Regions from separate parts of the Pseudobutyrivibrio xylanivorans genome, predicted to be linked through region 1. Evidence: predicted binding sites of a transcription regulator. Region 1 holds the regulator's gene; each other region holds the start of a gene.
What was found. Region 1 encodes Rex, which represses fermentation and respiration genes when NADH is low (regulators of the CRP and FNR family bind a similar motif). Its sites were predicted from a motif close to ATTGTTAANTANTTAACAAT; they were not measured.

Region 1 (7,553 bases):
TTCTAACAGAAGAAGAGCTTCTTGATACACTTCATCAGTATCGTGACATGATTGCTCCTTATGTTTGTGATACTTCAGCTTACCTTTGGAACGCAATCAAGGAAGGCAAGACAATCCTTCTTGAGGGTCAGCTTGGTACTCTTAAGGATCCAGATCATGGAATTTATCCAATGGTTACATCTTCGTCAACACTTGCACCTTATGGCTGCATTGGTGCTGGTATTCCAGCTCAGGAGCTTAAGCAGGTTGTTACAGTATGTAAGGCATATTCTTCAGCAGTTGGAGCTGGAGCTTTTGTATCAGAAATCTTTGGAGATGAGGCAGATGAACTTAGACGCCGTGGTGGAGATGGCGGAGAGTTTGGCGCTACAACAGGTCGTCCACGTCGTATGGGTTGGTTTGACTGTGTAGCTTCTAAGTACGGATGCAGAATGCAGGGTACAACAGATGTTGCCTTTACAGTAGTTGATGTTCTTGGGTATCTTGATGAGATTCCTGTATGTGTTGGTTACGAAATCGACGGAGAGGTTACAACAGACTTCCCTGTTACTTCAAAGCTCGAGAAGGCTAAGCCAGTGCTTAAGACTCTTCCAGGTTGGAAATGCGATATCCGCGGAATTAAGAAATACGAGGACCTTCCTGAGAATTGTCGCAATTATATCGAGTTCATTGAAAAGGAAATTGGATTCCCTATCACAATGGTTTCTAACGGACCAGGACGTGATGATATTATCTATAGATAAAGATTTAAAAATGCTTTACAATTTAGGTTGTAAGGCATTTTTATTTTGGCTTAACGGGGATGAGTTTATGAGCGATTTAATTCAATCAAAATATTTCAAAATTGGTTTGCTTTGCCTTGTTGTGATTTTGTTGGCTCTTCTAATTTTTTTCTCTCTTGGGAAAGGTGATAAGGTATTTCTTGGAGTTTCTTCTGAAGAGCAAACCTACGCCGATGCTCTTGATAAAGAAAGCGAAGAGAAGGATGAAGGTGAAGAGGTATTCATGATTCCAAAGGAGGATGTTTACAGCTTTCTAATTACTGACTCAAATGGAATCAGATTAACTTTTGAAAATCAGGATGATAATTGGATCTGTACTGATAATACCGATATTGATATAGATGAAAACAGGGTTGATAAGCTCCTTAATTACCTTTGCGATGTTAGATGCGTAAATTCTTATTCAGATGTGGATGGAAGCGTATACGGGCTCGATCAGACATCGAAGGAATATAGGGTTACAGACTCGGCAGGTGGCACTATAATTATTTCTATTGGAAATATAGATGAAGAGTCCGGTGGCGTATATTTTTCAATTAATTATGACTTTTCTACAGTTTATTTAAACAGTGGAAAATTAGCTAAAGCCAGCGAGTACGCAATCCAGGATTTGGTTCAGCTAAATTCAGCAAAATAAGTAATCGTAAGAGTTTTTTACATGTTTACATATTACTGTGGCTGTGCTATTATACTAAAGTACGATTTACTGTAACTCAGGTTTTGGACACTCCGACCTTTTCCTTAGTTACGGCATATTAATAGTTTTATAGGAGGTAATTAAAATGATTACAAAAGAGAAGAAGCAGGCAATTATCAATGAGTATGCTAGAACAGCTGGTGATACAGGTTCTCCAGAGGTTCAGATTGCAGTTCTTACAGCTCGTATATCAGAGCTTACAGAGCACCTTAAGGCTAACCCAGGTGATCATCATTCACGTCGTGGTATGATGAAGATGGTTGGTAAGAGAAGAAACCTTCTTGCATACCTTAAGAATACTGATATTGAGAGATATCGTTCAATTATTGAGCGTCTTGGCTTAAGAAAGTAATCTATACGAGCGGAGTGTATGCTCCGCTCATTTTTCTATGAATTAGTTTTCGAGCCCAATCCGAAGCCACTGAATTTGTTAGCGAAAAACTTTTTATAAGTCAATGTTCTAGATGTTCGCTTCATTTTCAGTAGTTTCGGGTTAGAGCTTAATATAATTAAGTTTATAAGGAGAAAACCATGAAGACATTTACAATGGATTTAGCTGGTAGAACACTTCGTGTAGATATCGGCAGAGTTGCAGCTCAGGCTAATGGAGCAGCATTTATTCAGTATGGTGATACAACAGTTCTTTCAACTGCTACAGCATCTGATAAGCCACGTGATGGCATTGATTTCTTCCCACTCTCAGTAGAGTTCGAAGAGAAGACATACGCAGTAGGTAAAATCCCTGGCGGTTTCAATAAGAGAGAAGGAAAGGCTTCAGAGAATGCTGTCCTTACTTCTCGTGTTATTGACAGACCTATGCGTCCACTTTTCCCAAAGGATTATCGTAATGACGTTACACTTAACAATATGGTTATGGCTGTTGATCCACAGTGCCGTCCAGAGCTTGTAGCTATGCTTGGTGCTGCTATTTCAACATGTATTTCAGATATCCCATTTGATGGCCCATGTGCTATGACTCAGATGGGTATGATTAATGGTGAGTTAATTGTTAACCCTTCACAGGAGCAGTGGGATAAGGGCGACCTTAAGCTTACAGTTGCTTCTACAAGAGAAAAGGTTATCATGATTGAGGCTGGTGCAAACATCATCCCTGAGGACAAGATGATTGAGGCTATTTATAAGTGCCACGATGTTAACCAGACAATCATTAATTTCATCGATGAGATGGTTAAAGAGTGTGGTAAGCCAAAGCATGAGTACACATCATGTGCTATCCCTGAGGAGCTTTTTGCAAAGATGAAGGAAATTGTTCCTCCAGCAGAGATGGAAGAGGCTGTATTCACAGATGAGAAGCAGGTTCGTGAGGAGAATATCCGTCAGATTACTGAGCGTCTCGAGGAAGCATTTGCTGAGAATGAGGAATGGCTTGCAGTTCTTGGTGAGGCTATTTATCAGTATGAGAAGAAGACAGTTCGCAAGATGATTCTTAAGGAACACAAGCGTCCAGATGGTCGTCAGCTTGATCAGATTCGTCCACTTGCCGCTGAAGTTGACCTTATTCCTAGAGTTCACGGTTCTTCAATGTTTACACGTGGACAGACACAGATTTGCGATGTAGTTACACTTGCTCCTCTTTCAGAGGCCCAGAAGATTGATGGATTAGATGCATTCGTTACAGAGAAGAGATACATGCACCACTACAATTTCCCTGCATACTCAGTAGGTGAGACAAAGCCATCAAGAGGTCCAGGACGTCGTGAAATTGGTCACGGTGCACTTGCAGAAAGAGCACTTCTTCCTGTACTTCCTACACCAGAGGAGTTCCCATATGCTATCCGTGCCGTATCTGAGACATTTGAATCAAACGGCTCTACATCAATGGCTTCTACATGTGCATCATGTATGTCACTTATGGCTGCTGGTGTTCCTATCAAGGCTATGGTAGCTGGTATTTCATGTGGTCTTGTTACAGGTGATACAGATGACGATTTTGTTCTTCTTACAGATATTCAGGGCCTTGAGGACTTCTTCGGAGATATGGACTTCAAGGTTACTGGTACTAAGGAAGGTATCACAGCTATCCAGATGGATATCAAGATCCACGGTCTTACTCGTCCAATCGTAGAGGGAGCTATCGCTCGTTGCCGTGAGGCTAGATTCTTCATTATGGATAACTGCATGAGCAAGGCAATTGCAGAGCCACGTAAGGAAGTTGGCGAGTATGCACCAAAGATTATTCAGCTTTCTATCGATCCAGAGAAGATTGGTGATGTTGTTGGACAGCGTGGAAAGACAATCAACGAAATCATTGCAAGATGCGATGTTAAGATTGATATTACAGATGAGGGCAACGTTTCTATCTGCGGTACAGATGCAGCAAAGATGGACGAGGCTAAGAAGATGATTGAAATCATTACAACTGATTTCGAGAAGGATCAGATTCTTACTGGTAAGGTTGTCAGCATTAAGGAATTCGGTGCATTCATCGAGTTTGCTCCAGGCAAGGAGGGAATGGTTCACATTTCTAAGATTGCAAAGGAGAGAATTGATAGAGTTGAGGATGTTCTTACTCTTGGTGATACTGTTAAGGTTGTTTGCCTTGGCAAGGATAAGATGGGACGTATCAGCTTCTCAATCAAGGATTGCCAGTAATTATAACTAATTAGATTTTAAATGCGCCTGGCGTTTGTCGGGCGCATTTTTTAAGGAAAAGATTATGTTATTAAATGTTTCACATATATATAAATCCTTTGGCGAGGATTCAATAATTAAAGATGCTACTTTTACTGTAGATGAAGGCTCAAAGGTTGCTATTGTTGGAAATAATGGTACTGGAAAGTCTACTCTTTTGAAGATTATTATCGGCGATCTTCCTGCTGATGATGGTGAGGTTACTCTTAAAAAGGACGCTACTATGGGCTATTTGGCTCAGTATCAGGAGGATGCTTTCGGAAGCAATATTCTTGATACAGTTCTTGGGGCTCGAGAAGACTTGCTTTCAATGGAAAAGAAGCTTGCTGAGATGGAGGCGCAAATGAGCTCTTTATCTCATGAAGAAATGACTTCTTTTATGGATTCTTATCATAAGCTTCAGCATCAGTTTGACTTGATGGGGGGCTACACCTTCCGTTCAGAGGCTGTTGGTATTCTGAAGGGCCTTGGTTTCGAACAGGAAGATTTTGAAAAGAGCATGAACGAGCTATCAGGCGGTCAAAAGACTCGTGTCAGCTTGGGAAGACTTCTTGCCGCATCACCTGATTTACTTTTACTTGATGAGCCTATTAACCACTTGGATTTAAAATCAATTATGTGGCTCGAAGGGTATCTTACTGCTTATAAGGGCGCTGTTGTTATTGTTGCACATGATAGATATTTTCTTGATAAGATTGCTGACCATGTGGTTGATTTATCATATGGAAAGACAAGCGTCTATACTGGAAACTATACTTCCTTCGTTGCACAGAAGGAAATTGCACAGCTTACTTATGAGCGAAGCTATGAAAAGCAGCAGAAGGAAATAGAACATCAGAAGGCTGTTATCGAAAAGCTTCAGTCTTTCAATCGTGAGAAATCAATTAAACGAGCAGAAAGCCGAAAGAAGACTCTTGATAAAATGGAAGTTATGGACGCTCCTGATAAGGATATGCCTAAGATGCGACTTTCACTTGAAATTGAAAAGGAAAGTGGCAAGGATGTTCTTGATTTTTCTCATGTAACAAAATCTTACGATGATAAAAATATCTTTACGGATTTATCGTTTGAAGTCCATAAGGGAGATAGAATCGCTATTTTAGGCGATAATGGTACAGGGAAAACCACTATTCTTAAATGTATAAATGGTCTTACTGATTTTGAGTCAGGTGAGATTCGTTTCGGTGCAAATGTTACTGTTGGCTACTACGATCAGGAACAGCAGGGACTTACAGAATCCAATACAATTTTCAGTGAGCTTCATGATGCTTATCCATTCCTTACAGAGACAAAGGTTCGTAACACTCTTGCTGCCTTTATGTTTACAGAGGATGACGTTTTCAAGCGTATCAGTGATTTATCCGGTGGTGAGCGTGGTAGAGTTTCTCTTGCAAAGCTCATGCTTTCAAAGTCTAATCTTCTTATCCTAGATGAGCCTACAAACCACTTGGATATGGATTCCAAACAGATGCTTGAAGAGGCTTTGAATGAATATGACGGAACCCTTCTTTATGTAAGCCACGACCGTTATTTTGTAAATAAGACTGCTAACATGATTCTTGAGCTTTCAGATGGTGGCCTTACCAAATATCTTGGTAATTATGATGAATATATTGCTAAGAAGGAACAGCTCTACGGCGCTGCCTCTTCTGAAGCATCAAATTCTGGTGTGACCGCTGAGGAGACTGCTGCCAAGCTTGATTATAAGGAGCAGAAGAGAATAGAGGCTGAAAAGCGCAAAATCCAGAATCGTATCTCTAAGATTGAAAAAGAAATTGAAGAGCTTGAGGATAAAAAAGCTAAAATTGATGAGGAATTTGTTAAGCCTGAAAATATGACAAACTCTGCAAAATTAAACGAATTAACTGCAGAACAGAACGAAATTAATGATAGGCTTGAAGCACTTTATGAGGAATGGGAAGAAGCAAGTTCCCTTATGTGACAAGTTTGTTAAATCGTTGACAAAGTTATGCATGAATTCTATAATTGTTGTAGAAATTTATTTAGGAGGCGTATATTTTGGACAAACAAATTTCGCAGGCTGTAATAAGAAGACTTCCTAGATACTATCGCTACTTGGGAGAACTTCTTGATGATGGCGTTGAACGTATTTCTTCGAATGATTTGAGCAAACGTATGCATGTTACTGCATCTCAAATCAGACAGGATTTAAATAATTTTGGTGGTTTTGGTCAGCAGGGTTACGGTTATAACGTAGCCTATCTTCATGATGAGATTGGCAATATTCTTGGCGTAAATGAGACACACAATGTTATTGTTATTGGTGCTGGAAACTTGGGTCAGGCTATTGCTGGATATGTAAAGTTTGAGCGTGTTGGCTTTAGGATTATTGGCTTGTTTGATACAAATCCAGATCTTAAAGGAAAGCTGGTTCGTGATATTCCTATCCAGATGCTTGATGAACTTCCTGAGTTTGTTAAGAATAACGATGTGGAAATTGCGGCGCTTACGCTTCCAAAGGCGAATGCCAAAGCTACTGCTTTAAAGCTGGTTTCATTGGGAGTACATGCAATATGGAATTTTGCCCATGTTGATTTGGATGATATTCCAGATGTTGTTATTGAAAATGTTCATCTTTCAGATAGCTTAATGCAGTTATCTTACAATATTACTCAGCAAAATTTGGATAAATAGTGGCTTTTAGAAGGTGATTTTATGTCAGAGCGTGATTTTCAAAGTGCCATAGCTAAAATCAAGGTACCTATGTTGATTTTGGATCAGAAATGGCACAGGCTTTTTGCTTTGGGTGGCAAGCCTGATACGGTTAAAAGCCTGGAGGCTAAAGAAAACGAGCTTTTGAAAAGAGATGCCGAGCTTAAAAAGGAACTGAAGGATCTGAAAAAGGTCAAGGAGAGTCTTATGGCTTCCGTTATGTCAAATATGGAGGGTACCTCTGATTTGGTTTCTAAAAAGCTTGACGATGATAAGCGCCTTCTTGAAGAATGTAATGAGCGAATAGCTGCCGCCGAGGACGAGCAGAAGGATTTGCCCGCTCAGACAGATGAGGTGAATCGTGAGCTTATGATGGAGACAATGGACTACTGCTATGATAAGCTTCGAACAAATTCCAATGAGGCTGAGGAAATCACTAACTGGATTAAAGATATCCGTATTCAGTTGAAGAAGAATGTAATTCGCAAGCACAATCGAGAAATAAATAACAAAGAGATTTATTCCTATATGCATGATGTCTTTGGCATGGAGGTCCTAAATCTCTTTGATATGCAAAATGGCGATTTTTATATAGGAGTCGCTAATGATAAAGCTGAGGATGGTGCAGATTCAAAGTCTTCAGCAGAAGTTACAGATTTATCTGGCGTAGAGCTTGAGGATGTTGATTTAGATGCTGTATCCAAAGAGACTAAGGCCTCTTCGGAAACAGAAGATAATAATTCTTGATA
Region 2 (7,553 bases), 210 kb from region 1:
CAGTGAGACATGTAGTCGAACAGAGAAACCTAAGGCTTGTAGCCGTAACAAGAGTCTTAATACCTAGGATTGAGAGTGTAACTTGCGACGTAAATTTATGACTTCTTGATTTTCTGAGGAAAATCAAAAACCTATACTATCTCGAATTTCTGAGTTGATGCATTGAGCTGCTTTGTAACTTCATTGTTTTGATCCATAGCCTCTGTAATGCCTTGGATTTCCCCAACAATCTCAGTTGCTGAAGCTGCACTCATTCCAATCGCACTTGAGCTTTCCTGTACAGAACTTGAAATGCTCTCAATTCTGTCAGCCATCTCATTCATTACAAAATTGAGATTATCAGCCTTCTCAGAGAAGGTTCCAAGCATCTCCTCTATCATTGTAGCAGTGTTCTCATACTTAACACCAGTGTCAACAAAGGCATCGTAGTCAGCCAATACATTTTCATTAATGAAGTCAATAACCTGAATAGCGTTATCCGAAAGGGACTTAACTGCAGCAGTAACCTTAGAAGAAATCTCCTGAATGTTACCAGCTGTATCGCGGGAATTTGCTGCAAGAGCACTAATCTCATCTGCAACTACAGCGAAGCCCTTACCAGCTTCACCTGCACGAGCGGCCTCGATTGAAGCATTAAGCGCAAGAAGATTTGTCTGGCTGGCAATATCAAGAATTTCATTTGTAAGGTCGCCAATCTGATTAACCTGTTCAGATTCCTTAACAGAAACTTCAAGAACCTTCGACAGCTCTTCCATCTTCTTTCCAGTATTATCTTTCTTACTGTTGGCTTCCTTCTTAATTGAATCAGCCGCATCTTTGATTTCATTAGCCTTTTCAGCACCTGCTTTAGCCTCTGCGTCAATTGCATTTGTTGCCTCTCGAACCTGAAGAACCTTATCATTCAAATCCTCTGCTGTTGCAGATACACTTTCCATAGATGCTGCCAGCTCTTCCATTGCTGCAGATGTATTTGTTACATTATCACTAGCACTTTGGATCTTTACAATAACACTATCTGCAGATGATGTAAGAACTGTTGCTCCATCCTTAACATCTCTGATTACACCCTGCAATGTTCCTAAGAACTGATTGATACAATCAGATATAAGTGCAAGCTCTGTTTTTGTTTTTGTGTTTATTCGGGCAGTTAAATCGCCCTTGCCCTTATTGATATTATTAATGATAGCTTGTAATTCATATGAAATACCAAGTATAGTCTTATTAATTCTAACAAATGAAAGTACAAAGCTAAGTATAATCAAGACAACAACCATCGCCATGACTATATATCCCTTTACAGAAACCTGGGCAATGTACCTATCCAAATAAGCGCTAAAGCCCACGCTTAGAGAATTAATTCCCTCATCAATAGCATCTAAAGCATCATATGTTGCAACAAGGCCTGTTCCGTAATCACCAGTTACACAGCCAATTGCTCCCGTAAAATCACCTGATATGATAAAGTTTTCCACAGCACCAGCTGCAGCAACTAATGCCTCTGCGCTAGCTCTGAGATTATCAACTCTCTCCTGCCCATCTGGTAGGTTTCCAACCAGTATACTAGCATCCAAATAATCAAGATGAGAGCCAATATCATTCATATAACCTTCCATCTCCGCAAATTCTTCAGCTGGCATTTCCTTGCCTGCCTCAAGTTGTCCTAATGTACGATTAATTTCAGCTGAAATATGAACTACATCTTGACGTAATGCAGCCGATTCCTGTGCGCAAATAAGTTCCTTTTCACTTGCTACTAAAGCCTGTGACTTTACGCTTTGCATAGCTGAGTTGGAAATCACTGCATATATTATAAATGCCGCAAGTATAGCAACATTTACAATTATGTTTTGAAAAGAAATTGATTGGAAAAAGTTGCCTTTATTATTTTCAACAACCTTTCCAACAGCTTTAAGATTTTCCTTTTGCTCAGCTGTAAGATTTTTATCAAGCCTCTGTTTTATTTTCTCTTGCCTTTCTTCTGTTTCCATTGCGCACCCCCATTTAAATTAATGTTAATGCCTAATAATTCCGTTTAAAAAATTATATACCCATACGTTTTAATTGGTTAAGAGGTGTCACAAAAAATACATATAATGTTTAAAAAATGTACAATTTCTATGGATTTTTATGAGATAAAACATTTGATTAATCTCATTTTAAAAACTAAAAAAGAGCTCTTGGATAAACCAAGAGCTCTAAAATACAATATAACAATGACAGTCGGGCTCATTTAAAGAAATCTCCTTTGGAGATTTGAGCCCTCCAGTACAATTTTGTGAAAGCTTTCAGCTTCCCCAAAAATGTAATTTAAAACTTACCAGCAGTAGCAGCTTCCTCAACTGATACGGCTACAGCAACTGTAGCACCTACCATTGGGTTGTTACCCATACCGATAAGACCCATCATCTCAACGTGTGCAGGAACTGAAGATGAACCAGCGAACTGAGCATCTGAGTGCATACGTCCAAGAGTATCTGTCATACCGTATGAAGCAGGACCTGCTGCCATGTTATCTGGGTGAAGTGTACGTCCTGTACCACCGCCTGAAGCAACTGAGAAGTACTTCTTACCAAGGTCTACGCACTCCTTCTTGTATGTACCAGCTACTGGATGCTGGAAACGTGTAGGGTTTGTAGAGTTACCTGTGATAGAAACACCAACGTTCTCGTGGTGCATAATAGCAACACCTTCCTGAACATCATCAGCGCCATAGCACTTAACTGTTGCACGAAGACCATTTGAGTATGCCTTCTCAGAAACGATGTTAAGCTTTGCTTCCTTGTAATCGTACTTTGTCTCAACAAATGTGAAACCATTGATACGAGAAATAATCTGTGCAGCATCCTTACCAAGACCGTTAAGGATAACACGAAGAGGCTTCTGACGAACCTTGTTAGCCTTCTCAGCGATACCGATAGCGCCCTCAGCTGCAGCGAATGACTCGTGACCTGCGAGGAAGCAGAAGCACTCTGTCTCCTCCTCGAGGAGCATCTTTCCAAGGTTACCATGTCCAAGACCTACCTTACGGTGATCAGCAACAGAACCTGGAATACAGAAAGCCTGAAGACCCTCTCCGATTGCAGCAGCTGCATCAGCAGCCTTACGGCAATCCTTCTTAATAGCGATTGCAGCACCTACAGTGTAAGCCCAGCAAGCGTTCTCGAAGCAGATAGGCTGAATCTTCTTTACCTGCTCGTATACATCAAGACCTGCATCCTTTGTAATCTTCTCAGCTTCTTCGATTGAGCTGATACCATACTTATTAAGGACAGCATTGATCTGATCAATTCTTCTTTCGTATGATTCAAATAAAGCCATTTTAGTTTCTCCTTTCCTATATTATTCCTGACGTGGATCGATAATCTTAACAGCATCGTCAACACGACCGTACTGGCCCTTTGCCTTCTCCCATGCTGTGTTAGGATCATCACCCTTCTTAATGAAGTCTGTCATCTTTCCAAGAGAAACAAACTGGTAACCGATAACTTCGTTATCAGCATCAAGTGCGATACCTGTTACATAGCCTTCAGCCATCTCAAGGTAACGAACACCCTTTTCCTTTGTTGCGTACATTGTACCAACCTGTGAACGAAGACCCTTTCCAAGATCCTCAAGACCAGCACCAACTGCAAGTCCGTCATCAGAGAATGCAGACTGTGTACGTCCGTAAACGATCTGAAGGAAAAGCTCTCTCATAGCTGTGTTGATAGCATCACAAACAAGGTCTGTATTAAGAGCCTCAAGGATTGTCTTACCCTGAAGGATCTCTGCTGCCATAGCAGCTGAATGTGTCATACCTGAGCAACCAATTGTCTCAACAAGAGCTTCCTCAATAACACCATTCTTAACATTTAAAGATAATTTGCAGGCACCCTGCTGTGGAGCACACCAGCCAACACCGTGTGTGAAACCGCTAATATCAGAAATCTGCTTAGCGTGTACCCATTTTCCCTCCTCAGGGATAGGAGCTGGTTCATGCTTTGCGCCCTTTGCTACAGGACACATGTTTTCTACTTCTTTTGTGTAAATCATTGTAGAACTCCTTTCTTCGTTCAATATGATACCATTATGTAAAATACTACATGAATGACATATTTATTAACGCGACATAAGCGCGTTATTGATAATATTTTCTCACTTTCCAAAGATTTAGTAAAGTACTCTTTTGCATTTTTGTTAAAAAAATACCAATTAAAAACATTAAAAAAATCTGGAGCTGCGCCCGCAGCTCCAGAATATGAGTAAAGAAGAAGAAAATGTCAATATAGCAACAGCTAATGTTATACATTATTTTCCCCTTAAAACATGTATATCAAAACCTTTAGTATGTTATATTTATAGAATTAATTTTTCTTAACTATGTTGTCCTGGCTCTTAAAAATACTATCTGCTTCAACAACTCCACGTACTGGTGAAAGTGGATAGATGTTAGAACGTGGACAAACTACTGTACCAGGATTAAGAACTGAGTTGCAACCAACCTCTACATTATCTCCAAGCATAGCGCCAAACTTCTTTAATCCTGTTTCAATTTTCTCTCCATCCCTTGCTTTTACAACTACAAGAGTCTTATCACTCTTTACATTTGAAGTGATTGAGCCAGCACCCATGTGTGACTTGTAGCCAAGGACTGAATCGCCAACATAGTTGTAATGTGGAACCTGAACATTATTAAAAAGAACAACATTCTTAAGCTCTGTCGAATTTCCAACCACACAATTCTTACCAACGATAGCTGAACCTCTGACAAATGCACACTGTCTAACCTCAGCCCCCTCATCAATGATAAGTGGCCCATTTAAGTAGGCAGAGTCAAAAACTGTAGCTGACTTTGCAATCCAAACATCCTCACCACGCTTCTCAAACTTTTCAGGGTCAAGAGTTGGTCCTAGCTTCTTGATGAAATCTGAAATCTCAGGAAGAACTTCCCAAGGATATTCCTTTCCTTCAAACAAATCCTTTGCAATAGTTTCATCTAAATTATACATTGATTTAATTTTAGCCTGTTCCATATTAACCTCCATAATTCTCAAATTCGAATTCTGTACGACAGTCATCATTTAGTTTTAATCTAGCATCAAAATATAAACCTTTTTTGCTCAAAAATCCAGTTATCAAATCGGTTTTCTTTTCATTTATAAGCTTCTTGAACTGATCCTCAGGAATTTCGACTCCTGCCACCTTTCCTAAATAGAAAGGGCAGCTATCCTGATTATCTCTCACATTATTTTGGCATCTGTAGCCAAAGTGATTCTTCAGAATAGGCGAACCACACTTGGGGCACTTAACACCCTTCAGCTCAGTTTCCTTATCTTCAAAAACAAAGGTGATACCTGTTACCTTTCCATCTTCATCCTTGCTTAGGGCAAGCTTTGCATCAAATTTAGTGCCCTTCTTGGATTTGAAGCCTGAGATTGTATCAGTTATTCCACTTCCAAGAAGCTCTTTAATCTGAGCTTCCTTTAGTTTAACTCCGGCAATTTGACCAATATTAAACTTGCAGGAATTTTCAGGATCATCCTTATTATAATTACTGCAGCCATAGCCAAATGGTGTAACAACGATTTTACCGCCACAAACAGGGCAGACAACATCCTTTATCTCTTTTGCTTCAACATTATCGAAGTCAAAGCCAATTTCAGTCTTGCCAGTTTCCTCATTTTTCTTGAGAACGAGACAAGAATCAAATTTCTTACCGGATTTTCCCTTGAAGCCTCGAATTGTTTTGGTGGCTCCATTTGTAAGAAGCTCTTTCACATCTGCGTCTGTTAGCTTCTTTGAAGCAATCTCTCCAATAACAAAACCGCACTTATCCTCTTTATTAAAATATTTCTCACAGGCAAATCCAAAATTCGTTTTGATAATTTTACTACCGCAATCCGGGCAACTTATATCAGGAACATAATTGGCCTCAACATTATCAAAATCGAAAACTACTTCTGTCCTGCCAGTCTCTTCGTTTTTCTTTAGTACTAAAACTGCATCGAACTTCTTGCCAGTCTTCCCTTTAAATCCTCTTAATGTTTCAGATTTTCCTGCTGCTAAAATCTGTGTAGCTACCTGAGGAGAAATATTCTTTCCTGCAATAGTCTTTCCTAAATAAAACTTGCAGGAATTTTCATCTGAAGAACTATAATTTGCACAACCATATCCTGATGCTTTTACTACAATATCTCCACCACAATCTGGGCACTTGCAACCTTCAAGCTTAGTTGCTTCAATTCCATCAAAATCAAACGCAATTACAGTCTTACCGTCTTCATTCTTTTTAAGTCTGAGCTTCGCATCAAATCTCTGATTGTTTTTAGATTTAAATCCTGATATAACTTCCGTTACACCTTGTTCTAAAAGCTGCCTAAATGCATCTTCAGTAATTTTCTTTCCAGCGACCTCACCAATTGAAAAATAACACTGATTTTCTTCCTGGAAACGATGCTCACACGCAAAACCATAGGAAGTAGCAAAAATCCTTCCACCACATGCTGGGCACTTAAGACCTTCAATAAAATCAGTTGGTGTTTCAGAGAAATCAAATGATACATTGAAATCACCATCTTCATTTCTACCAAGCTTAAGAACAGACTTGAAAGGCTTACCAGATTTACTCTTGAAGCCTTCAATCAAATCAGTTTTACCTTCTGACACAAGTTTCCTAAACTGCTCCTCGGGAAGATCAACTCCGGCGATTTGTCCGACACTAAATCTGCATTTAATTTCATCGTTAGTATAGTTGCTACAGCCATATCCAAAGGATGTAGTAGTCAATTCGCCGCCACAGGCAGGACACTTAATTCCGAGAGGTTTCCTTGTAGCCAGTCCCTTGGAATCCTTTCCTGTAAACTGATTAATATTAAGAGCGATAGTCTTTGTTAAATCCTGCTCTATCATATTTTTCGTCTCGCGACGAATATAATCTTCCAATTCTTTACGATAATCTAAAAATTCTACATTACCATTTATAATACCCTCAAGCCCCTTCTCCCAGTTGGCAGTTTGCTCTGGTTTCAATAAAGAAGGCGTTGTAAGAAGAACAACCTCATAAATCATCTCGCCAAGCTTTTCAGGGGTGATGACCTGAGTTTTATTATTCTGATTCAGATATCCAATTCTAACGAGCTTTTCAAGGATTTCTCCTCTAGTGGCAGAAGTTCCGATACCTGTAGTCTTAATCTGCTCTCTCAGCTCCTCATCTTCAATGAGCTTTCCTGCATTTTCCATCGCCAGAATAAGTGAGCCTGATGTATAGCGTTTAGGTGGTGAAGTCTTTCCTTCTTTTAACTCAAAGCCATTTACAGAAATTTCGTCTCCAATGTTTAATGATTCAACCAACTGAACATATTTTTCTTTTGAAAAATCATCCTCAGCTTCCTCACCATCATCCTCGCCATCAGAATTTTCAGCAGACTTTCCTTTAGGTATACCAGCGACTTCAAGATATCCTGGTTTAATTAATAGCTTCGCACCGGCAAAGAACTTTTCACCATTAACCTCCACTGTAAGCTTCGCATTTTTGTACTCAGCTGGAGGATAAAAAATCGAGAGAAATCTTCTTA
Region 3 (7,553 bases), 400 kb from region 1:
CGACGGCCCTTTACGTTGATGTCATCAACTGTCTTCTTGTTTAATGCCATTATTCTATTCCTCCTTAATAAATCCAAGTCCGCCAGTTACGGTCACAAGCCTTAGAATCCGTCGGTTACGCCTACAAGCCATAGATATCTCCGCTCAACGACATGTTTCGCTTGAGATACCTATGAGCTTGATGGCTACCGACTCATTGCAAGCTTGTTACCTACTAGCTCACTTAAATATCTAAAATAAAAAGGGGTTCGGTCCATAAGGACCGGACCCCTAAAAAAGTCGTTAAATTCGATAGACGAATTAAGCTAACTCTGAGAAGTACTTGATTGTACGTACCATCTGAGATGTGTAGCTGTTCTCGTTATCATACCAAGAAACAACCTGTACCTCGTACTGATCATCAGAAACCTTAGAAACCATTGTCTGTGTAGCATCGAAGAGAGAACCAAATCTCATACCTACGATATCTGAAGAAACGATTTCATCCTCGTTGTAACCGAATGACTCGTTAGCTGCTGCCTTCATAGCTGCGTTGATACCCTCAACTGTAACATCAGCCTTGTTTACAACTGCTGTAAGGATTGTTGTAGAACCTGTTGGTGTAGGAACACGCTGAGCAGATCCGATAAGCTTTCCGTTAAGCTCTGGGATAACAAGACCGATAGCCTTTGCTGCACCTGTTGAGTTAGGAACGATGTTAACTGCTGCTGCACGTGAACGACGAAGATCACCCTTTCTCTGTGGGCCATCAAGTGTCATCTGATCACCTGTGTAAGCGTGGATTGTTACCATGATACCAGACTGGATTGGAGCGTACTTGTTAAGTGCGTCAGCCATAGGTGCTAAGCAGTTTGTTGTACATGAAGCTGCTGAAATGATTGTATCAGAAGCCTTAAGTGTCTCATGGTTTGTATTGTAAACGATTGTAGGAAGATCGTTTCCTGCTGGGGCAGAAATAACAACCTTTCTAGCACCTGCATTGATATGAGCCTGTGCCTTTTCCTTTGATGTGTAGAATCCTGAGCACTCAAGAACTACATCAACCTTAAGCTCACCCCATGGGCAATTGTTTGCATCTGGGAATGCGTAGATTTTGATTTCCTTACCGCAAACGATGATTGAATCGTCTGTGCATGAAACCTCATCTGCATGCTCGTACTTTCCCTGTGATGAATCATACTTTAAAAGATGTGCTAACATCTTTGGGCTAGTTAAGTCGTTGATTGCTACTACTTCGTAACCTTCTGCGCCGAACATCTGACGGAATGCAAGACGTCCGATACGGCCAAAACCGTTGATTGCTACTCTTACTGCCATTTTTAAATCCTCCTAAAGATTCTTTTAAAAAATTTTTTCTGAGGCACTCTCAAAAAAGCGCCCCGTATGTACTACATTTTAAACAAAACCAATTTCAAATTCAACCCCAAAATCAAATATTGTTAAAATTTTCTCAAACTCGTGCATTTTATTATATATTCGCTAGTTTTACCCTTTTTGTTGTGTTAAAATAATGGCTAATTTCAGACAAGTCATATTATTCAGAAAGGAATCTTAGAAATGTTTTGGGATAATCACATGCACACGAACTTTTCCGGAGACTCTGACGCAGCGCCAATCGATATGATAAAGGCTGCAAAGGCGAAAGGTCTTAGAGGAATTACTTTTACTGACCATTTAGATTTAGGTTATCCGGAGGAATACGGTTTCTTCGATTTAGATTTAGGAAACTACTATCCTACTCATCATAAGCTTGCAATTGAAAATTCCGATGAGGATTTTACTGTTCTTACAGGGCTTGAGGTTGGACTTCAGCCATGGGCAAGAGACGAGAACGAGAAAATTGTTTCAGACCATCCTTATGATTTTATTATAGGAAGCACTCATCTGATTGATAAACTTGACCCTTATTTTGAATCCAGTTGGGAAGGAATCACTCCTGCTAACTTGATGAAAAGATACTACGAGTGTGTTTACGAAAATATTACCAGGTTCAACAATTTCGATACTGTCGGGCATTTGGACTACGCTTTCCGCTACGCCAAGAATACGGATGTAAAGAACAATTCCTACGAACCCTATAAAGATATTGTCGATGAAATTCTAAAGCACATTATCAAGAAAGATAAAGCGTTGGAAATAAACACCTCCGGTCTTCGAAAGGGAATGAATTATCCAAACCCTCACAAGGATATTGTAAAGCGCTACAAAGAGCTTGGTGGCAAGCTTATCACCCTCGGTGCAGATGCTCACAAGCCTGAAGATATAGCCGCTGATTTTGATTTCCTTCCAGATTTCATGAAGGACTGCGGTTTCAATGAATATGTTGTTTTCAAAAACAGAAAGCCTGAGGCCTATCCTATTTAGGATATGTCCCAGGCTTTTCTTCCCTATATCTGTTCCCTGTTTTTATTTGTTTTCAGCATCAAATTTCAAAAGAGCATTTACAAGCTCCTCGCATATTTCCAATTCTGTCTTATTATCTGTTTCTATGATAATATCAGCAGCTGCTACATATTTCTCACGACGCTTCAGCATCAGCTCCTCAATAAATTCAACATTCTTATTATTCTCAATAAGAGGTCTGTCATGGCTGTCCTTTACTCTTTCAAGAATAGTCTCTGGCTTTGCTGTAAGAAGTACAACTCGTCCGTTCTTCTTCATCTCAACCACATTGCACTCTCTCATTGGAGTACCACCGCCGCAGGAAATAACTACATTGTGTTTAGTCTGCATCTCCTTCAGAAGATTAGTCTCCGCATTTCTGAAATGCTCCTCGCCGTACACTTCAAAAATGTCTGAAATGCTCATCCCCTCTCTGTCGGAAATAACCTGATCCATCTCAACAACATCCATGGCAAAACAGGTGCTTAGGAAGTCTGAAATTGTAGTCTTGCCTGCCCCCATAAAACCAATCAGTACAATATTGTAATTGAACAGGTGACGCGCCTGAATTCTCTTTGAATTTTCTACAATACTCTTAAAAACATTCTGTACTTCCTTGCCGTGACGCTTTCCCTCAAGCCTTTCTGAAAGCCATTTATCCCTCTTCTCATCCTGCTCAGGCTGAAGAATCTGAAGGCCCTTAGCCTCCTTATATGCCATAATCTCCTCAACGATGCTATTTCTCATCAGAAGAGCATTAAGAATTATCTCATCATTTTGACGTAGGTGTTCACGTAGTATTTTAAGCTGGTCCATTACATCTTCTCCTTTTAATCTGGTTCTTGAAGTGCAAGACACTTCTATTTTCTAATCACTTTAGTACTTTAAATTGTAACACTAATATTAACAAAAAAACAGACAGATTGAAACCTAAAATTTCAACCTGTCTGCAATTATTTTAGACTAAATCTTAAAGAAAGTCATGTCTCTCAAGAACCTTGATGATATCACGTCCCTCTTCTGTACCCTCTATGATACGACGTGCGCGTTTAGAATCACCAATGTTGTAAATCTCAACATCTGTATCAGCAAATGCCTCCTCAAGGTCATTGATGATAGGTGTGTTAGCTCTCATACCAAGGCATACGAAACCATAATCGAAGTCAATGTTCTCGATGTTGCCCTCTGGAGTCTTAACGATAAACTTGTCGTTGCAAACCTCCTGAAGAGCTGTGTTTGTCATCTGACGAACATTGTACTTCTTCATCTTTGCAGCTGTATCGCACTTTGTAATAGGATCAAGACCATTACCAATGATTGGAAGCATCTCGATGATAGTAACCTCGCAACCTCTCTCTGTAAAGAATTCCATTACATCAAGACCTACGGCGCCACCACCAACTACAGCAACCTTCTTACCCTTCATATCCTCTGGGTAATCATTGATTCTCTCAATCATCTTGATAACTGTAGCAACATTTGAATCATCCTTATCAACAAGATCCATAAGACCTGTGATTGGAGGAAGTGTTGGGTTTGAACCTGTTGCATTTACAATGATATCAGGCTTGAATCCCTTAACCTGCTCTACTGTTGTATCATTATTTGTAAAGATGAAAAGATTCTTAAGCTTTCTAGCACGATTAATCATATATGTAGGGAAGTCTGCAAGTCTCTTCTTATCAGGAATCTTTGAAATCTGTACAGAAAGACCACCGAGCTCACTCTTCTTCTCGAGAAGGAATGTTGTACATCCAACCTCTGCTGCTGTACATGCAGCCTCAAGACCAGCAGTACCACCACCTACTACAACAACGTTGCATGGCTTGTTAATCTTTCTCTTATAGTACTCATCATTTGCATTAACTGCAGGATTAACTGTACATCTGATTGGAATGTTAAGACCAATTCTGTGGCCAGCACAACCTACGTTACATGAGATACACTTTCTAAGCTCGTCTTCTCTATTAAACTCTACCTTGTTTACCCAAGCTGGATCTGCGATAAGTCCACGACCCATACCGATAAGATCTGCTTCACCCTTTTCAAGGATTTCCTCAGCGACCTTAGGATCACGAATATTCCCCATTGTTACACATGGCTTGCCATACTTTTCCTTAACAGCCTTTGCCATGTATGATCTCCATCCATCTGGAAGATAGTTTGCATCAATCTGGTACTGGATAGAGCCATTAAGACCAGCTGAAACATCAAATACATCAACCTCTTCCTGGAAATACTGAAGATAATCAAGTGTATCCTCAAGTGTATTGCCACCTTCCATAAACTCTTCTGCAGAAATACGAACGAAGATTGGGAAGAATGGTCCTACCTGCTTTCTTACCTCTTCGATAACAAGCTTTGCAAAACGAGCACGGTTTTCAGCAGAGCCGCCGAACTCATCAGTACGCTTATTAGTTGTAGGTGAAAGGAACTGGCTAAGAAGGTATGAATGACCTGCATGAATCTCAACACAGTCAAAACCTGCAGTCTGAGCACGCTTTGCAGCCTCACCATACTTCTTTACGATTTCATAAATCTCTTCCTTCTCAAGTGGACGTGGAATCTCTCCGCCAGCCTTTGAAGGGATATCTGATGCAGAAACTGGCTGCATTCCTGTACGAGCAGAAACAGCAGATGCACCTGCATGGTTAATCTGAATACCTACGCAAGCACCATGTTTGTGCATTCTCTCAGTAAAATACCATAAACGTGGGATGTAATTATCATGATCAATTCTAAGCTGGGTTGTACCATTTGAACCCTGTGGTGAGAATACACTGGCATTCTCTACCATTAAAAGACCTGTGCCGCCCTTGGCACGCTGCTCATAATAATCGATATGCACGAAAGTCATCTCACCATTCTGATCACCATAGTTTGTTCCCATTGGTGTCATCATGATACGATTCTTCAGTGTCATACGACGGATTGTGAGTGGTTCAAAAATGTGTGGATACTTATTTCTCATATTAGACGCTCCTATTAAATAAACAATTATTTATGTAGAGCTATTCAGAATTTAAAAAACAAAAGCGGGCATGCTTTTCCTTAAGGAAAGTATAATCCCGCTTTAACATATAAATCCAATACATTTTTTGTAAATCATCAATGCATTGAATGTACTAATATAAAATCTATCATACGCTGAACCGCCGGCATTTGGTATCTTCCCTTCATATATGCCATGTAAACAGTGTGTGAAATGTACTGTTCCGTTGCGAGCTTCCTTATAGAAACATCATCTCTATGTATAGAAGTAACGTCTGCAACAAGGGCAATTCCGAAGTCTGCCGCCACCAGTGATGCTATTCCATTTTCGTCTGGCGATTCGCATATAAAATTTGGTTCCACATCATTATGAGTAAAGAAATCTCTTGTAAGACGTCCCAATCCAGAATTTCTTGTATACCCCAAAACAGGATACTGTGCAAATGCTTTCGCATCGATGAGCTCATACTGCTCCAACGGATGTCCCTTTGGCATAATAACCACAAGTTCCTGTTGCATAACAGGGATAAACTTGATATTCGGCTCATCCTTTACAAAAGAGCCAAAGATAATATCGTAATTTCCTGCCTTTAATCCTTCTATATTTTTAGAGGTTATATCCTGATGAAAATTAAAAGTAACCGAATGGTTCTTATCTTCTAATAGGAAAGCTCTACACATATTTGGAATAAATGAACCTGCAAGAGGTGCAACATAGGCAAGATCAATATGACCACCTGAGCCTGAAAGCTGGTGCATCTTTCTATCGCACTGATTCACCTCACGCAAAATCTTGTCAACGTGCTCAAAGAAAATATCTCCAGTCTTTGTAAGCACAACATTTCTACCTGTCTTTTCAAACAATACAACCCCAAGCTCACTCTCAAGCGACGCAATAGAACGGCTCAAGGATGGCTCCGAAATATGAAGCTTCTCAGCCGCCTGGTTGAAATGCTGAAGCTTTGCTGCCTCATAAAAGTAAGTAAGCTGATTAAGTGTCATTCCAACTCCTTTCGTATCCCTTTATTGTATCCCTTTATCATAGAAGGAATCACATTTTATTCATAAAAATGCACAATCTGTTCACAAACCGATTACTCTATATAGGTAATATTACCATAATCAGTACATTTATGCTATCAATTTCACGCAATATAAGTATTGGAAGTTTTCTATTAATACCTTTACAATAATATACATAGAGACTGTTAAGAATTTAACAATTTAACTAGCGGGCACTGTTAAAAAGCAAATTCTTAATAAACACTTTTGGAGGAAATGAATAATGGCAGAAAGAATCACTGGCCACACCGAACTCATCGGTCTTATGGCCTATCCAATCAGACACTCAAGCTCACCAGCTATGCACAACGAGGCATTTGCTTATCTCGGTCTCGACTATGCATATCTTGCATTTGAGGTAGACAACAGCACACTTGAGGATGCAGTTAAGGGTATCCGCGCACTTAAGCTTGTTGGCTCAAACGTATCAATGCCAAACAAGACTGTTGTTGGACAGTATCTTGACAAGCTCTCTCCTGCAGCTGAGCTTTGCGGCGCTGTAAACACTATCACAAATGAGAATGGTGTTCTTACAGGTCACATCACAGATGGTATTGGTTACATGCAGTCACTTAAGGATTATGATATCGATGTAATCGGAAAGAAAATGACTATCGTAGGTTGCGGTGGTGCTGGTACAGCTATCCAGATTCAGGCTGCTCTTGATGGTGTTAAAGAATTATCTATCTTCAACATCAAGGATGCATTCTGGGACAAGGCACAGGAAACAGTTGACAAGATCAATGACAGAACAGATTGTAAGGCAACTCTTTACGATCTTGCAGATAAAGAAGCTCTCAGACGCGAAATCGCAGACAGCTACCTTCTTGCAAACGCAACAGGTATGGGCATGAAGCCTCTCGAGGGTCAGACATGGCTTCCAGATACTTCTTATCTTCGTCCAGACCTTATCGTTACTGATACAGTTTACGCACCAGCTAAGACAAAGTTCTTAGAGATGGCTGAGGAAGTTGGCTGTAAGAAGATGAACGGTCTTGGTATGATGCTCTTCCAGGGTGCTGCTGGCTTCAAGCTTTGGACAGGCCAGGATATGCCAATCGAGCATATGAAGGAAGTACTTGGAATTAAGTACGAGTAATCATAGTTGATTCCATTTT
Region 4 (7,553 bases), 110 kb from region 1:
GTACCTCTCGAAGAACTCCATTCTGTTCAATACCACCATTAGTTATCTCGACTCGGTCTGTAGTGTTAAGCTTTGAGCGAACCATTGTCTCCAAAGCCTGCTGAAATTCTGGATAACCACTATATCCAATGTATGAAGCAAATCGAACAACAGTAGACTCTGAAACTCCGATAATATCTCCAAGCTTTGCAGCCGTTAAGAAAACAGCCTTATCGTAATTATCAATAATATAATTAGCTAGGAGCTTCTGTCCTTTTGACATCTTTCCATATTTTTCGTTTATCTTTGAAATTAAGTCAGTTGTAGTTGCCATTAAAAGCTCCTCCTCTCAGATTTTCATTATAGACAAAAATATAGGGCAATGCAAGAAATCCTGCATTGCCCGAATATTCAAATAATTAAACTGGATAAGCCTTGTTTTCCTTGTCAGCCTTAGCTGGATCAACCTTTGTCTGCTGAGCCTCACGATATTCGAAGAACTCTGTAGCAACCTTTGGGAACAATGCGTATGTGAGAACATCCTCATCCTGCTGCTTCCATCTAGCGCACTCTTCTTCAAACTTCTTAAGACCTGGCTCAATAAGGTCTGCTGGACGACATGTGATTGCCTTATCCTTATCTGCACCAAGTGCCTTCTCAACAACCTCTGGATTGAAAGGCTTTACAGTCTGACCATACTTACCAAGTAAGATGTCCTTAGTCTGCTCTGTAACAACCTTGTATCTTTCACCCATAAGTACGTTGAATACAGCCTGTGTACCAACAATCTGAGATGAAGGAGTTACAAGTGGTGGCTCACCAAGGTCCTTACGCACACGAGGTACTTCCTCAAGAACCTCACGAAGCTTATCTTCCTTACCCTGCTCCTTTAACTGGCTGATAAGGTTTGAAAGCATACCACCTGGGACCTGATAACGAAGTGTATTGATGTTAACACCAAGTACCTTTGTAGACATAAGACCGCTCTCGATGCACTCTTCTCTGTATGGACGGAAGTAATCAGCGATTTCTGAAAGAAGCTCCTGATCAAATCCTGTATCATATGGAGTACCTTCGAATGCAGCAGCCATAACTTCTGTAGCAGGCTGTGATGTACCAAGTGCAAATGGTGACATAGCACAGTCAATAATATCAGCACCAGCTTCAACTGCCTTCATATAAGTCATTGAAGCTACACCAGATGTGTAATGTGTGTGCATTTCGATAGGAAGCTTTGTAGATTCCTTTAATGCTGAAACAAGCTCGTAAGCCTTTGCTGGAACAAGAAGACCAGCCATATCCTTGATACAGATTGAATCAGCACCCATATCTTCGATTCTCTTTGCGATATCTTTCCAATAATCAAGAGTGTAAGCCTCACCAAGAGTATAAGAAAGAGCTACCTGAGCATGTCCCTTTTCCTTATTAGTAGCCTTTACAGCTGTCTGAAGATTTCTGATATCGTTGAGACAGTCAAAGATACGAATGATATCAATACCATTTGCAATTGACTTCTGAACGAAGTACTCAACAACATCATCTGGATACTGGCTGTATCCTAAGATATTCTGACCTCTAAAAAGCATCTGAAGCTTTGTATTCTTGAAGCCATCACGAAGTTTTCTAAGTCTTTCCCATGGATCTTCCTTGAGGAAACGAAGTGAAGCATCGAATGTAGCACCACCCCAGCACTCTACTGCATTGTAACCAACCTTATCCATCTTATCTACGATAGGAAGCATCATAGAGGTTGGCATACGAGTTGCAATAAGAGACTGATGGGCATCTCTAAGTATTGTCTCAGTTATTTTAACTGGCTTTGGACTAATATCTGCCATTTATTTTATCCTCCTAAATATTGATGAAGTATTTACTATACCCCGAAAATAGCCATAAATACACCGGCTGCAACGGCAGTTCCGATAACACCAGCTACGTTAGGTCCCATAGCATGCATAAGGAGGAAGTTTGTTGGGTCCTCTTCTGCACCAACCTTTTGAGATACACGTGCTGCCATAGGAACAGCAGAAACACCAGCTGAACCGATAAGTGGATTAATCTTACCACCAGTAATGTGGCAAAGAAGCTTTCCAAATAATACACCGGCCGCTGTACCGAAAACGAAAGCAACAAGACCAAGAACTACGATCTTGATTGTAGCTGCGTTCAAGAATGCCTCTGCAGATGTTGAAGCACCAACTGATGTACCAAGAAGAATAACTACGATGTACATCAAAGCGTTTGATGCAGTCTCAGTAAGCTGATTTACAACACCTGACTCTTTGAATAAGTTACCAAGCATCAGCATACCAACAAGTGGAGCTGTTGTAGGTAAGATAAGACAAACGATAATAGTAACAACGATTGGGAAGAGAATCTTCTCAAGCTTTGATACTGGACGAAGCTGAGCCATCTTTATTGAACGCTCTTCCTTTGTAGTGAGAGCCTTCATGATAGGTGGCTGAATGATTGGAACCAGTGACATATATGAATATGCTGCAACAGCAATAGGTCCCATTAATGCTGACTGGCCTAACTTACCAGCAAGGAAAATAGATGTAGGTCCATCTGCACCACCGATGATTGAAACGGCAGCAGCTGCCTGATCCGAGAATCCAAGGAAGATTGCAAGGATGTAAGCTGTAAAAATACCAATCTGAGCAGCAGCACCAAGCCAGAAGCTGATTGGATTTGCAATAAGTGGACCGAAATCTGTCATAGCTCCTACACCCATGAAAATAAGTGAAGGAAGAATTGAATACTCATCAAGAGTATAGAAATAGTAAAGCAAGCCGCCTACTCCGTTGGAGGTTTCCTCAGGAGATGCAATGATATCAGGATAAATATTTACCAAAAGCATACCGAATGCGATAGGTAATAAAAGAAGTGGTTCATATCCCTTTTTAATTGCAAGGTAAAGGAAAACACAGGCAACCGCTATCATGACAAAGTTACCCCAGGTCAGATTGAAAAATGCAGTCTGATGGGCGAGGTTTAACAATGTCTCTCCAACGTAACTCATGTGTAATCCTCCTATTAGTTCATAGTTGCAAGAAGTGCGCCTGCGTCAACCTGCTGACCTTCATTACAATTGATAGATGCAACTGTTCCGTCCTGTGGAGCAACAACTGGTGTTTCCATCTTCATTACTTCAAGAACAACAACAGGATCACCCTTCTTTACAGCAGTACCAGCTGCAGCAGCAATCTTAACTACCTTACCAGCTGCACCAGCCTCAATCTTAACACCACCAGCAGCGCCAGTAGCTACAGGAGCAGCAGGAGCTGCCTTTGGAGCTGCTACAGGAGTAACTGGAGATACACCTGAGCCTCCCTTATCTTCTACAGTAACGTCATATACTGTTCCATTAACAGTGATTGTATAATTTTTCATGGATAAATCCTCCTAAAATCTTTTCTTGATGGAACGTACTACAAATGAATCTGTAGAAGCTCCTGTGCTTGCAGCAATTGCTGCAGCGATGACAGCTACAAGCTGTAAATCATCAGTTTCATTCTTTGCAGCTGCAGCAACTGGTGCAGCAACTGGCTTAACAACACCCTGTGGCTCTTCCTTCTTTTCCTTTGCTCTCTTCTCAAGCTTAGGAATGATTTCAAAGCATTTGATAACACCTGACATGATAACCAGCATAAAGAATACAATAAGAATTCCCATTACTGTATTAAGTGCTGCCTTCTTCATGATTTCAGATAATGTGTAAACTGGCTCAACATTAACTGCTGTAGGACCAGCGTCAACATCATTTGCCTTATAAACAAATGTTGTCTTTAAGTTTCTTACTGAGTAGTCAGTAATGAGTGTAGCTGTGATTGTCTTTCCAGACTTCTCAACAGTTACGTCTTCGAATTTTTCAAATTCGCCTACCTCAACGTCCTTAATTTCCTTATAGCTTTCAAGGAGCTGATCAAAACCAACGAAGCTCTTTGATAAGAATGATGGCAAGCCTGCCTGTGCAACTGCATCACCATACTCTCCTAAGCCGTTTGCCATGAAGTAATCTGTAGCCTCCTGGTATTGAGACTCATCAAGGCTTAAAGCGTAATTCATGTAAAGCTTAGCAACTGTATCGTAGGTCTCTGTGCTATATCCGCCATAAGTATCATCCTTCTTGCCACCACAGGCAACAAGGCTAAGAGCAAGGATTAAGGTAGTGAAAACTACTATTATTCTTTTCTTCATAAATTCACCTTCCTGCTCTTAAAAGAACATCTCAAATCCTGCAATAATGTATTTTCTAGCATCTGCATAAGAAACGATTCTATCGATGTGTCCATGTGCAGCTGCTGTAAGTGCACTATCCTGAAGCTGAGCATAATCCTTCTCGATTGCTGCAGCATCTGTGCCATTCTCACTAAGGATTCTAGCAGCCTTAGCAGCTTCCATAGCACCAACTGAAACATTCTCGAAAGAATATACTAAATCAGCACCAAGTGACTTTGAATTCATAAGAACATAAGCTGAACCATAAGCCTGCTTTGTAATAAGGTTAATCTTTGGAATGCTTGCATCAACGAAACGCTGTGTCAACTGTGAAAGAGCTCTAGGAAGTCTCTTCTCCTGACATGTGCATGACTTAAATGCAGCAACATTTGTAAGAGAAAGAACAGGAATTTCGTACATATCACAAAGATCTACGAAATCAGCAGCCTTCTCGCAGCCTGCAGCTGAAAGGAAAGCTTCTCCGTCAACTTCTCTATTACCAACAACGCCGATTGTAACGCCGTCAAGCTTCATGAGACCTGTAACCATTTCCTTTGCAAAACCAGCCTTGAGCTCGATGAACTCGCGATTATCAGCAAGCTCTGTAGCAACAGCTGCAGCATCAGAAACCTTAGCCTCAAGTCCCTCAGATGCTCTGTTAAGATCATCTGTAGCTTCTACGATATCGTTAGGAATCATAGAAATAACCTGTCTCATTGAAGCAACAACTTCATCAAGAGAACCGTACATATCAACTGTACCAGCCTCTTCGAACTGGAACTTAGCAGATGATGTATCACACTCATCAGAACGATTTCCAGTAATTGTATCAGGTGAGTTAATGAAAAGAGATGCTCCATCAACCATAAATGTGAAATCTGCAAGTGCAGGAAGAACCGAAAGTCCACCGCCGCACTGACCAGCAACACAAATAAGCTGAGGAATAACACCCTTAACATCAGCAGCTCTCTCAATTACAGAGCCAAGTGCCTCAAGAGCATCAAAAGACTCCTGAAGACGTACGCCACCGCAATCGATAAAACCGATGACTGGAGCACCAACCTTAAGTGCCATTTCATAAACCGACAGAATCTTCTTCGCATGCATCTCACCAATTGTACCGCCTAATACTTCGGCATTCTGGCTGAAGACAAACACTAATGTGCCGTCAATAAGACCATGTCCAATAATTACTCCGTCTGATGGTTCTTTCTTTGCATCAAGGTTAAAATCAGTGTTGCGTGACACTACTAATGACTGAAGCTCAACAAAGCTGTTGTCATCCAGTAATGCGTTAATTCTAGCCTGAGCTTGATTTAAATCATTACCCATCTTGTACCTCCATTTATATAAAATATTTCAAATTTCTCGCAAGTTTAATGATATCGTTTTTTATGCCCCAAATCAATGTACTTTTGTTAAAAAATTGTCACAATATTGTGTTTTGTATATTGTCTAAATTTTTTAACAAAAAATATTGACAAAAAAACCACCCTGTTACTGTCTCAAGCCTTGGTATTACTCTGTTCAACAAAATGTTTCACTGAGTAACACCAAGAGCTCGATATTTACAAGGTGGTCTAAAATTTATATAGTAACTTCTACATTGTTTGCCTCATTTTCTGCTTCGATTTTGAATTCCTCAATTTGGGACTGAGAAAGCTCTGGAAGCTCTTCAATCGAACTAACACCAAAGGAACGAAGGAATTCTTCAGTGGTACCAAAAAGCATTGGTCTGCCTGGCGCATCTAATCTTCCAAGCTCTGCACAAAGTCCAAACTCAACAAGCTTAGAAACAGCAAAGTCAGAGGAAACGCCTCTAATCTTTTCGATTTCAGATTTTGTGATTGGCTGCTTATAGGCGATAATTGAAAGAGTTTCAAGAAGAACATCTGTAAGAACGTACTTCTTAGGCTGCTTTGCAATTCGAATCAGATACTCATAGATATCAGGGCTTGTACACATCTGGTAAGCTCCATCAATCTCAGTGATTGTAATACCTCTTTTATCCTTCTCATAAGAAGCCTTCAAAGAATTAACGGCTTCAACTACCTGCTTATCTTCGATTTCAAGAGCTTTTGCTATTTTGGATGGTTCAACTGTACCACCCATGGCAAATAAAATGCCCTCCACTATATTTTCAATTTCTTTTATATTCATAATTATTTAACTCCAAACATTTTAGGCAGCAATCTTAGACTCAATGACGATATCCTTAAAGGTATCCTCCTGAGTGATGTTAATCTGTCCAGCCTTCATCATCTCTAAGATACAAAGGAATGTTACGATTACCTCTGTCTTTGAGTGAGCTGCCTCCAAAAGATGTCTAAAGCTGAAAGTATTATGAGCTCTGGCAAAAGCAATTGTCCACTCCATCTTCTGCTCAAGCGAAACCTCTTCCTTCTTAATTTTTCCGAAGGTAGAACGAATAGGATCTCGTCTATTATCCTGTCTCTTAAGAACCTGCTGAAAAATATCATTAAGCTTATTTAAAGTCAAATCACTCATAAGCTCTTCCAAATCAACAGGCTGCTCGAACTTCAAAACCTCCTCAGGAATGGTTGGTTCCTTATAAAAAACAAGACTTGCATCCATCTGGCGATCACGTAGCTGGTAAGAAATAGTCTTGTACATCTTATACTCAAGCAACTGCTGAACAAGCTCTGCACGAGGATCTTCCTGCTCTTCGCCCTCCTCTTCCTTTTCCTCTCGTGGGAGAAGCATACGACTCTTGATGTCAAGAAGTGTGGTTGCCATAAGAAGAAACTCTGACATAACATCCAGGTCGCTGTTATCCATAGCTCGAACATACTCCATATATTGGTCAGTAATCTCAACAATAGGAATGTCGTAAATATCTACTTTATTCTTATCAATCAAATGTAACAACAAATCCAGAGGACCCTCAAAAACTTGAAGCTTTACATTCATCTCCATAAATTATTCTCTCCCTTAGATCCGCCTGTTACGGCCACAAGCCATAGTAATTCTCCGCTCGACTACCACGTCTCGCTTGAGAATTCTATGAGCTTGATGCCTACAGGCTCATAAAAGACGTAAAAAAGTCCCATACGCCTTATGTATGAGACTATTATAATAGACCATATTGTGTGAGTCAATACGAATAACCACTAGATTTAGTAGTCAGACAATTTAAAGAGACTCGAGAGTTTTACGAATTTCGATGATGAAATCCCTTGAATTAAGGACTTTTGGGTTCTCGATTGAAGTGATTAACGCGAGATCCTTTGTCATCTTTCCATCCTCGATTGTCTTGATGCAAGCCTTCTCCAGCTTATCTGCAAAAGCTGAAAGCTCTGGGATGTTATCAAGCTCACCACGCTTTCTAAGAG

Region 2: the regulator Rex is predicted to act here: its motif matches at 4,173-4,192, upstream of FXF36_RS13210 (iron-sulfur cluster assembly scaffold protein).
Region 3: the regulator Rex is predicted to act here: its motif matches at 1,436-1,455, upstream of gap (type I glyceraldehyde-3-phosphate dehydrogenase).
Region 4: the regulator Rex is predicted to act here: its motif matches at 5,615-5,634, upstream of FXF36_RS12755 (carboxyl transferase domain-containing protein).

The regions. Positions count from the first base shown of each region.
Region 1 is NZ_CP043028.1:2,698,924-2,706,476, forward strand. Features, by position in the region: gene FXF36_RS12200 (adenylosuccinate synthase) at 1-743, shown strand, start outside; gene FXF36_RS12205 (DUF4340 domain-containing protein) at 811-1,419, shown strand; gene rpsO (30S ribosomal protein S15) at 1,565-1,831, shown strand; gene FXF36_RS12215 (polyribonucleotide nucleotidyltransferase) at 2,011-4,092, shown strand; gene FXF36_RS12220 (ABC-F family ATP-binding cassette domain-containing protein) at 4,157-6,073, shown strand; gene FXF36_RS12225 (redox-sensing transcriptional repressor Rex) at 6,148-6,786, shown strand; gene FXF36_RS12230 (hypothetical protein) at 6,808-7,551, shown strand.
Region 2 is NZ_CP043028.1:2,909,812-2,917,364, forward strand. Features, by position in the region: gene FXF36_RS13200 (methyl-accepting chemotaxis protein) at 132-1,988, opposite strand; gene FXF36_RS13205 (GGGtGRT protein) at 2,308-3,318, opposite strand; gene FXF36_RS13210 (iron-sulfur cluster assembly scaffold protein) at 3,340-4,032, opposite strand; gene FXF36_RS13215 (acyltransferase) at 4,344-5,012, opposite strand; gene FXF36_RS13220 (type IA DNA topoisomerase) at 5,014-7,553, opposite strand, start outside.
Region 3 is NZ_CP043028.1:3,101,821-3,109,373, forward strand. Features, by position in the region: gene FXF36_RS13895 (phosphoglycerate kinase) at 1-50, opposite strand, end outside; gene gap (type I glyceraldehyde-3-phosphate dehydrogenase) at 301-1,317, opposite strand; gene FXF36_RS13905 (histidinol-phosphatase HisJ family protein) at 1,576-2,364, shown strand; gene FXF36_RS13910 (shikimate kinase) at 2,407-3,198, opposite strand; gene FXF36_RS13915 (oxidoreductase) at 3,353-5,353, opposite strand; gene FXF36_RS13920 (LysR family transcriptional regulator) at 5,491-6,375, opposite strand; gene FXF36_RS13925 (shikimate dehydrogenase) at 6,659-7,534, shown strand.
Region 4 is NZ_CP043028.1:2,806,342-2,813,894, forward strand. Features, by position in the region: gene FXF36_RS12730 (MurR/RpiR family transcriptional regulator) at 1-313, opposite strand, end outside; gene FXF36_RS12735 (oxaloacetate decarboxylase subunit alpha) at 399-1,817, opposite strand; gene FXF36_RS12740 (sodium ion-translocating decarboxylase subunit beta) at 1,853-3,001, opposite strand; gene FXF36_RS12745 (biotin/lipoyl-containing protein) at 3,016-3,372, opposite strand; gene FXF36_RS12750 (OadG family protein) at 3,385-4,179, opposite strand; gene FXF36_RS12755 (carboxyl transferase domain-containing protein) at 4,198-5,532, opposite strand; gene scpB (SMC-Scp complex subunit ScpB) at 5,788-6,360, opposite strand; gene FXF36_RS12765 (segregation and condensation protein A) at 6,382-7,137, opposite strand; gene FXF36_RS12770 (NADP-dependent isocitrate dehydrogenase) at 7,354-7,553, opposite strand, start outside.